Regions from separate parts of the Pseudoneobacillus rhizolycopersici genome, predicted to be linked through region 4. Evidence: predicted binding sites of a transcription regulator. Region 4 holds the regulator's gene; each other region holds the start of a gene.
The links. The regulator Rex, encoded in region 4, represses fermentation and respiration genes when NADH is low (regulators of the CRP and FNR family bind a similar motif). The targets are predictions, from matches to a motif close to TTGTGAAATATTTCACAA.

Region 1: ACX9YW_RS20725 (DoxX family membrane protein) is a predicted target of Rex. The motif match lies at 751-768, and genes of this name have one in related genera.
Region 2: pflB (formate C-acetyltransferase) is a predicted target of Rex. The motif match lies at 1,161-1,178, and genes of this name have one in related genera.
Region 3: ACX9YW_RS07290 (TIGR04053 family radical SAM/SPASM domain-containing protein) is a predicted target of Rex. The motif match lies at 1,314-1,331, and genes of this name have one in related genera.

What each region holds. Positions count from the first base shown of each region.
Region 1 is NZ_JBTOOE010000030.1:9,493-11,682, forward strand. It holds gene ACX9YW_RS20720 (peptidoglycan DD-metalloendopeptidase family protein) at 1-298, opposite strand, end outside; gene ACX9YW_RS20725 (DoxX family membrane protein) at 853-1,359, shown strand; tRNA gene ACX9YW_RS20730 (tRNA-Phe) at 1,402-1,474, opposite strand; tRNA gene ACX9YW_RS20735 (tRNA-Asp) at 1,786-1,861, opposite strand; tRNA gene ACX9YW_RS20740 (tRNA-Glu) at 2,076-2,147, opposite strand; tRNA gene ACX9YW_RS20745 (tRNA-Lys) at 2,160-2,190, opposite strand, start outside.
Region 2 is NZ_JBTOOE010000001.1:364,448-366,637, reverse strand. It holds gene pflB (formate C-acetyltransferase) at 1-1,092, opposite strand, end outside; gene ACX9YW_RS01860 (cupredoxin domain-containing protein) at 1,415-1,867, opposite strand; gene hutU (urocanate hydratase) at 2,058-2,190, shown strand, end outside.
Region 3 is NZ_JBTOOE010000005.1:54,075-56,264, forward strand. It holds gene ACX9YW_RS07285 (Crp/Fnr family transcriptional regulator) at 1-68, shown strand, start outside; gene ACX9YW_RS07290 (TIGR04053 family radical SAM/SPASM domain-containing protein) at 108-1,232, opposite strand; gene ACX9YW_RS07295 (DsrE family protein) at 1,544-1,882, opposite strand; gene ACX9YW_RS07300 (metal-sulfur cluster assembly factor) at 1,885-2,190, opposite strand, start outside.
Region 4 is NZ_JBTOOE010000029.1:36,911-39,100, forward strand. It holds gene ACX9YW_RS20605 (CPBP family intramembrane glutamic endopeptidase) at 1-490, shown strand, start outside; gene ACX9YW_RS20610 (YdiK family protein) at 503-703, shown strand; gene ACX9YW_RS20615 (redox-sensing transcriptional repressor Rex) at 728-1,390, opposite strand; gene moaC (cyclic pyranopterin monophosphate synthase MoaC) at 1,437-1,931, opposite strand; gene ACX9YW_RS20625 (ABC-F family ATP-binding cassette domain-containing protein) at 2,074-2,190, shown strand, end outside.

The DNA of each region.
Region 1 (2,190 bases), on a different contig from region 4:
GGATATAGGATAACTGTGACCCCAATTCTAAATCAAAGTTTTTATATTCTTTTTTAAATTGTTCCACTTTTTCTGTAACAACTTCTTCTACAACCTTTTTGTCAGAAATGGTACCTATGTATTCGTTATTTAAATAAACATAATAAACGGTTGTTAAGCTCTCTTTCGCTAATGGATTAGCTGCAACCCCAAATACCAATGATGTAGTAAGCAGGGAAGAGATGGCGATTTTCTTTGCCTTTGGGCTGAACATTCCCTTTAAACGCCTGGGAAGATTATTTATAAATGATTTTATCATTATTACTTTCCTCCTAAACTACGAAAATCAATCAACTATCTCGTAATCTAGTGCTATTTCACTATTGTTAATTATTGCTACGATTTTAGCACCCCTTAACTTTATCATAAAAATACTGAAAAAAGTTTAATAGTCTTTATAATGTAACAAAAATGTATAAAAACTGACATTTTGTTACGATATTTGGGAAATATTTGGAATTAATTTGTTTGAAAATTTCCACTAGACTGATAGTAATAAATGCCTAGAACCGCATGGAATCTAGATAGTTAGTGGGAATCACCTTTTCATTATGAAATAGGACAAGTTACCGAGTCAAACCGTATAGGCTTATCCTATTATTACAATTATGTTACAAAAGTAACGTTTTAGTGTCTTATTTTGTTATAAACGAGTTCAAGTATGAAAGATTGAGGCAATGTTCAATACTTTGCCATTTTCTTTTTGCGATATTGTGAATACTTTCACAATATCAACATTAATGACTCAGTTTATAGTATATTTACAGTGTAATCATTAATTAATTATTATTTTATTGAAAGGGAGCGATTGATATGTTAGTCAAATGGTTAAGAAATAGCAAGGTTTCTGCCGCCCTATTCGCCGCTCTAAGAATATATTTAGGATTTGCCTGGATGACTGCAGGATTTCATAAACTAACTGGCGGATTTGATGCTAGTGGATTCTTAAAAGGAGCCGTTGCCAATCCGGTTGTTGGACCAGATGGAGTGGTGTACGGAGGATGGGTATCTTTTCTTGAAAGTTTTGCCCTCCCAAATGCGGATCTGTTTAACGTACTCATTCCTTGGGGAGAATTCTTGGTCGGTCTTGGTTTAATTCTTGGATGCTTAACTACTGCTGCTGCTTTCTTCGCTGTCGTCATGAACTTCAGTTTCCTATTATCAGGTACTGTGTCTCACAACCCAACTGATATATTAATGGGAGTATTGATTATGATTGCTGGTTACAATGCAGGGGTATTCGGTTTAGACCGTTATGTCATTCCGTTCTTCCGCAAACGTTTCGGTAAAGAAGTTCTCGGCAACAAGAATCTGGCGTAACAAAAAAAGAGGTTGATTCTTAGGAATCGACCTCTTTTTTGATGGCTCAGGACGGAATCGAACCGCCGACACAAGGATTTTCAGTCCTTTGCTCTACCGACTGAGCTACTGAGCCATGATAATTATTTTCCCCGCTTAAAGGGTTCCTGCTGATAAATCTTCGTCCCGATTTCAGAAAGCATATTCAAGATGCGGTTCAATCGGTACGCTGAAGCTTATTCCATGTAGCTTATTCGGACGTGCTCTACCGACTGAGCTACTGAGCCATGATAATTATTTTCCCCGCTTAAAGGGTTCCTGCTGATAAATCTTCGTCCCGATTTCAGAAAGCATATTCAAGATGCGGTTCAATCGGTACGCTGAAGCTTATTCCATGTAGCTTATTCGGACGTGCGCTACAGACTGAGCTACTGAGCCAAATTTAAATGGCGGTCCCGACGGGAATCGAACCCGCGATCTCCTGCGTGACAGGCAGGCATGTTAACCGCTACACCACGGAACCAATTATTATATTATTTATACTATACACATAGCTTATGAAGGTTAACTGTCTCTTCCTCTGCTAGCCTATTCAGGAAGCTGATGCGTCGAGACAACTCGTAGCCCTTTCATGGGAGTGTCGCTCGTCGCTACACCACGGAACCAGATATTATGTATAAATAGCTGCCAGCTTCAAAACCGCGCTTGTCAGTTCCTAACTGACAGCTATAAGCCAATGACCCATACGGGATTCGAACCCGTGTTACCGCCGTGAAAGGGCGGTGTCTTAACCGCTTGACCAATGGGCCATATTTAGAGAGTGAGCCATGAAGGACTCGAACCTTCGACCCT
Region 2 (2,190 bases), on a different contig from region 4:
TGACCAAAGAACGGTTAAGTTTGGTTCAGGTGCAGGTCCTAAATTATCTAAGGTGTGTAAGAATCGAAATGAGTTTTTTGTTACTAGTGGTCGACCATCTAAAGTAATACCACCAATGGATTCTGTTACCCAAGTTGGGTCTCCGCTAAATAATTCGTTATAGTCAGGAGTTCTGGCAAATTTCACGAGACGCAATTTCATAACAAAATGATCGACGAGTTCCTGGGCTTCTACTTCGGATAATGTTCCGTTTTGTAGATCGCGTTCAATATAGATATCTAAGAATGTGGATACCCGCCCAAGGCTCATGGCTGCTCCATTTTGCTCCTTTATCGCGGCTAAATAAGCAAAATATAACCATTGAAATGCTTCTTTTGCATTATTAGCAGGTAAGGAAATGTCGTAACCATAAATCTTTGCTAATTCTTTTAGTTCTTGTAAGGCGCGAATTTGTTCTGAGACTTCTTCACGAAGACGAATCGTTTCCTCAGACATCACTTTACTTGTGGAACTCAAATCTCTTTTCTTTTCTTCAATTAAAAAATTGACACCATATAGTGCGACACGACGATAGTCTCCGATAATACGGCCACGACCGTAGGCATCTGGTAATCCTGTAATTATACCTACTTTCCGAGCTAACATCATTTCATCGGTATAGGCGTCAAAAACACCTTGGTTATGAGTTTTACGGAAATCTGTAAAGATTTTTTCGATTTCTTCGCTCATTTTGTACCCATATGCCTCACAGGCCGCTTTCGCCATCCGGATACCACCATAGGGCTGTAAAGAACGGTTAAAAGGTTTGTCCGTTTGAACACCTACTACCTTTTCGAGTTCTTCATTTAAGTAGCCTGGTCCGTGTGATGTAATGGTGGAAACTGTTTCAGTATCCATTTCAAGAACGCCACCATTTTCACGTTCTTGTGCAGTTAATTGCATTACTAGTTCCCAAAGTTTATTTGTTGCTAGTGTTGGTGGTGCTAAAAAGCAATCATCACCTACATATGGTTGATAATTATTTAAAATAAAATCACGAACATTCACTTCTTTTTTCCAAATACCTTGGTTAAAGTTTGTCCATTGGTTCATTGTTCTCACCTCATAAATTTATAATACAGTTTAACTGTGATAATCATATAACTTATACAACAGATTATAAGTGAAGAAATTCACATATGAAATAGGTTAACACTACCTATTTGTTAAGAAATTGTGAAAACAAGGTTAATTCACAACTTAGACACAAGTATCACATAGTGAAAAAGAATTTATTATGTACGTTCTGTAGTTCTGTATTATTATTTTTTTGATTTTTTTCTAATCTGTTATATAGTAACAACTTTGTTTTTACCATTAAAGAAACTAAAAAAAACAGAAGGAGATATAAACCCTTCTGTTTCTAATATCAAGTTTAATCAACATTAATATACGCAATCATTGGTCCACTTTGGTCTTTTGTAGAATGGATTTCACAAATTAATCGGTATGTCCCTTCTTTGTTAAACTGTAGGGGTACGACTGTTTGTTCCCCTTTTTTTACTGTCCCTTTTATGTTCGTTCCTTCAATATAAAATGGATGTTCAGCACCATTTACACCGTATATTGTAAGGTTAACCTTTTCACCTTTTTCCATCATAATGGTACCGGGATCCCAACGATACGATTCGATTTCTTTTCCAGATGCTGTTTTTGTTTTAAACTCACCGGTGACTAAATGAATTTCTCGTATCTTTACATCTACTTTTGCATTCATCGCCGGCACTTCTGGTGATTTGATAATAAACCAAACTGAAGCTGCAAGTGCAGATAAAATACAGACAAAAAACATTAAAAGAGTACGTTTTTTTAACACAATAAATTTCAAACTTTTTTCCTCCTTTTCAATTGTAGAATATGAATATTATGCTTGTTCATGCTTGTCTTCAAATATATATGCGGAGGCCGTGTTAAATACTATTAATCTAACGAAATATAATAAATTATAAGAAAATTATTCTATTATTGTTGTTTTATATGTTATACACTTACAATATAAAGGTTTTGGAGGGATAAAAATGAAAGCGGAAACAAAACGGGTAATTAAGAATTATACGGGTACAGAACTACATACAAAGGGCTGGATTCAAGAGGCGGCTCTAAGAATGTTAATGAACAATTTGGATGAAAATGTGGCCGAGAATCCATCTG
Region 3 (2,190 bases), on a different contig from region 4:
ACCTTCAATATTTAAAAGATGAAATTGGTTGTGAAAACTGCTCTGCCGTATATTGCAGTATTGAATAATATAGTGAAAAAGGGATGGTTCAAAACCATCCCTTTTCTTTATGCTTGAACTTGTTTTTGCCGTAATGCTTTTGGAATGTAAACGCAGAATGGTTCACTTTCCAAATAGTCTCCTGTCATAGCATAGGCACGAGAACGTGATCCTCCACATACATGTCGGAATTCACATACCCCACATTTCCCTTTATAAAGATCAGGGTTACGCAAAGATTGGAAAATTGGAGATTCACGATAAATTTCTGCTAATGGCTGTTCACGTACATTCCCTGCTTTTACAGGTAATAATCCGCTCGGATAAACATCACCAACATGAGAAATAAAGACAAATCCATTTCCATCATTAACTCCTTTAGGCGCGCGGCCTAAACCATCAATTGAACCAGTTAATCCTTGTTGTGTTAAAGCATCAAGATATTGGATATCCTCTTTGCTTTCTTTTGCCTCTCGCATCTTTTGTTGAATGACAACACGACGGTAATGCTGTGCAGCAGTTGTTTTAATATCAAACTTCACTCGCTTACTAAGATTATTCAACCATTGGAATACTTTTTCATGTTCAACCGGAGAAATCATATCTTTTTCCTGACCTCTACCAGTTGGAACTAAGAAAAATACACTCCAAAGGACACAATCAAGTTTTTCGACTAATGCAGCCATTTCATCCAAATGGTCGTAATTATAACGGGAAATAACTGTATTAATCTGAATCGGTAAACCAACCTCATGTAAATATTTGATACGTTCCATTGTTAAATCAAATGAACCTGCTGTCCCACGGAAATGGTCGTGGATTTCAGCTGTGGGACCATCTAAACTAAATGCCCATCGCGCTAGGCCGATTTCTTTCGCTTTTTCAATTGCCTCTTTTGTTACATTTGGCGTTGCACTTGGTGTCATCGAAACGCGTACACCTTTGTCTATGGCGTACTTGGCAATATCAAAAACATCCTCACGCATAAGTGGATCTCCACCAGTAAAGACAAGCATCGGGTTGTTCATTTCATATATTTGATCAATGAGTTGCTTTCCTTCTTCAAATGTTAATTCACGTGGGTCGCGACGATATTGGGCTTCAGCCCGACAATGTAAACACTTTAATTGGCATGCTCTTGTTAATTCCCATATAACGATAAACGGATCTTTATTAAAATCTCTGCTAAACATTATGAATTGCCCCCTTTTACAAGGCCATTGTATAAGTAACTGCCTTTATAGGAGTATTATAAATCACCGAATTAGGCGGAAAAGTGAACTTTCTCACACATTGGTTTCATTTAAACGGGGAAACAATGTCCGTTTTGTGAAAACCTCCGGATTGATGACCGTTTTTACTAAAAAACCGATAAATTATAACCAAAAGCAGAATTAATGCCCTTTTTAAGCAAAAATTTTAAAAAAGAGTCACTTCAAACAGATTTTGGTGACTCTTTTTACCCATAAATAAAAAAACGGGCAACAATACCCGTTTTTCACTATTATGCTATTGTTAAAACCTCAAATTCCGCAGCTAGTTCAATAAAATGTCCCATCGAGCTAATACTACCAACTGTTAACTTTTCCTCTAGCTCATAATGGTCGACACAGGTTTTGCAAGCAAAAATGGAGACCCCTTTGTCAGCCAATTCCTTAAGATGGACTGAAACAAAGGATTCATCAGTTAAAGTAAACACACCGCGGTTCATACAAAAAACTGCATGAGGTAGCTCCTCACGTTGCTTTAGCAGGGTGAAAAAAGTTTCCAATACGGATTCTCCTAACTGCACATCACCTTCACCTAATTTATCAGAACTAACTAATATCACTTTGTTTCTCATGATTAGCCTCTAATCCCTAGGGCAATTTTTGCATATCTAGACATGCGATCTTTTGACCAAGGCGGATTGAAGACAATACTTACATCAACATCATTTACCTCAGGAATATCGGCCAATGCACGTTTAACTTGATCAACGATGGTACCTGCTAATGGGCAGCCCATGGAGGTTAAAGTCATTGTAACCTTGGTAAAACCATTCTCGTCCATTTCCACATCATAGACCAAGCCAAGATTGACAATGTCTACGCCAAGCTCTGGGTCAATGACAAGCTCCAGTGCTCCCATAATATTTTCCTTTAATTGTTC
Region 4 (2,190 bases):
CGCACTTCCTTGGGCGATTATCGGGATATTCTTGGCCTTTTTTGCTCAAACATTCGCTGCCAGTATCGAAAATATACTTGGAATCGAAATGGGCTCAGAAAACACCAAACAAATCATTCGAATTATTGAAGCCTTCCCTGCGATGATTTTTGTCAGTTCAGTGCTTGGGCCAATTCTGGAAGAAATTATTTTTCGCAAAATTATTTTCGGGACACTTCATAAAAGGTTAAACTTTTTCTTATCGGCCTTAATCAGTTCGGTTATCTTTGCGTTAGCCCATATGGAACTTGAACATATATTGCTATATTCAGCAATGGGATTCACGTTTGCGTTTTTATATGTGAGAACACAAAAGATTTGGGTGCCCATATTTGCCCATGTAATGATGAATACGGCTGTTGTACTGCTTCAGTCGGTTTATAAAGATGAAATTGAAAAAATGATTCAAGATGCTGAAAAAGCGCAAAGCTTTATCAGCCTGTTGTTCTAATTGGAGGTTCAAATGAGACAAACACCTATCTTTTCCGGTTTTCTATATTTATTATTAGGAGTTTTATTTACCTACTTTGCCATCAATAATGTCAAAGAGGAAGGCTGGGGATTTTTCTCCTATCTGTTAATCATTTTAGCTACCTTTGACTTAGGGGCCGGTTTAAAAATGATTGCCATTCATTTTAAAATAAAAGCATCAACGAAAAAATGAGTCCAATCACTGGACTCATTTTTTCTACTCTTCATCTAACTCTGTCTCATCGGTTGAGTAATGTTTTAAAAAGTAAATTAACGATTGCAACTCTACAGCTAAGTCAATATGGTGCACACGAATCGAACTTGGTACATTTAAACGAGCAGGGGTAAAATTTAATATCCCTTTGACATTTGCTTGTACAAGTCTATCTGTAATACTTTGAGCAACAGGTGCTGGTACGGTTAAAATAGCTACCTGTATGCCGGCTTCGACAATTTTTGCCTCTAAATCATTCATATTGTGAACGAGGATTTCACCGATAGGTTTGCCTACTTTACCCTCATCGACATCAAAAGCCATTTCAATTTTGGTGTTATTGTTTTTCAAGAAATTATAATGTAAAAAAGCTGTACCTAAATTCCCAACACCGATTAAGGCAACCTTTGTAAGCTCATCCTGATCCAATGTCTTCCGGAAAAATGTTAATAAATAATTGACATTATAACCGTAGCCCTTTTTCCCCAAAGCTCCAAAATAAGAAAAATCCCGGCGAATCGTTGCTGAATCGACTTTTACTGCCTCACTAAGCTCAGCTGAAGAAACGCGCTGTTTACCCGAGGAATATAAATTTTTCAAAAATCGATAGTACAGTGGCAGTCGTTTTGCCGTTGCTTGCGGTATTTTTAATATCTCATTACTCATAAACCATCCCATCCCCTACCTTGATGATTTTTCTACTGCTGTTATTTTATTCTATATGGCCAATTCTTTTAAAATCACCATTTTTTCCACCGGTTTTTTCTACAAGGTATGTTGGACCAATCACCATACCTTTATCAACTGCCTTACACATATCATAAACGGTTAGTGAACAAACAGATGCAGCTGTTAACGCTTCCATCTCCACTCCGGTATTCCCTTTTGTTTTTACGGTAGCCTGTATATGTAAAATGTAAACATCATCCTGTGGTTCCCATGAAAAGCTGATATCAATTCCCGTTAAAGGAATTGGGTGGCACATCGGAATGATTTCCCAGGTTTTTTTTCCGGCCATTACAGCCGCTACTTGGGCAACCGCCAGTACATCACCTTTTTTCATCATCTGATTCGTTATTTTTTCATAGATTTCTTGGTTTAAGCGAATGCTTGAGCGTGCGATTGCTGTTCTTGTTGTTTCAGGCTTATCGCTGACATCGACCATCTTCGCTCTGCCCTCTTCATTAAAATGAGTAAAATCTGACATACGGACTCCTCCCCACTAAATATCATACACTATTTTTTGGTATCTGTATTGAGTTGTTTGTATGAATCTTCACATATTTACTATTATTGCCGATAAAAGGCGTTTAAGATACACTTGAGATAGAAAAACAGAGGTGAACCAAATGATTTTATTACAGGTCAATCAACTAGCCAAATATTTTGGCGCAGATATGATTTTATCGAATATAAAGCTAGAGATTCAAACGCGCGACCGCATCGCCCTTGTCGGCCGGAATGGC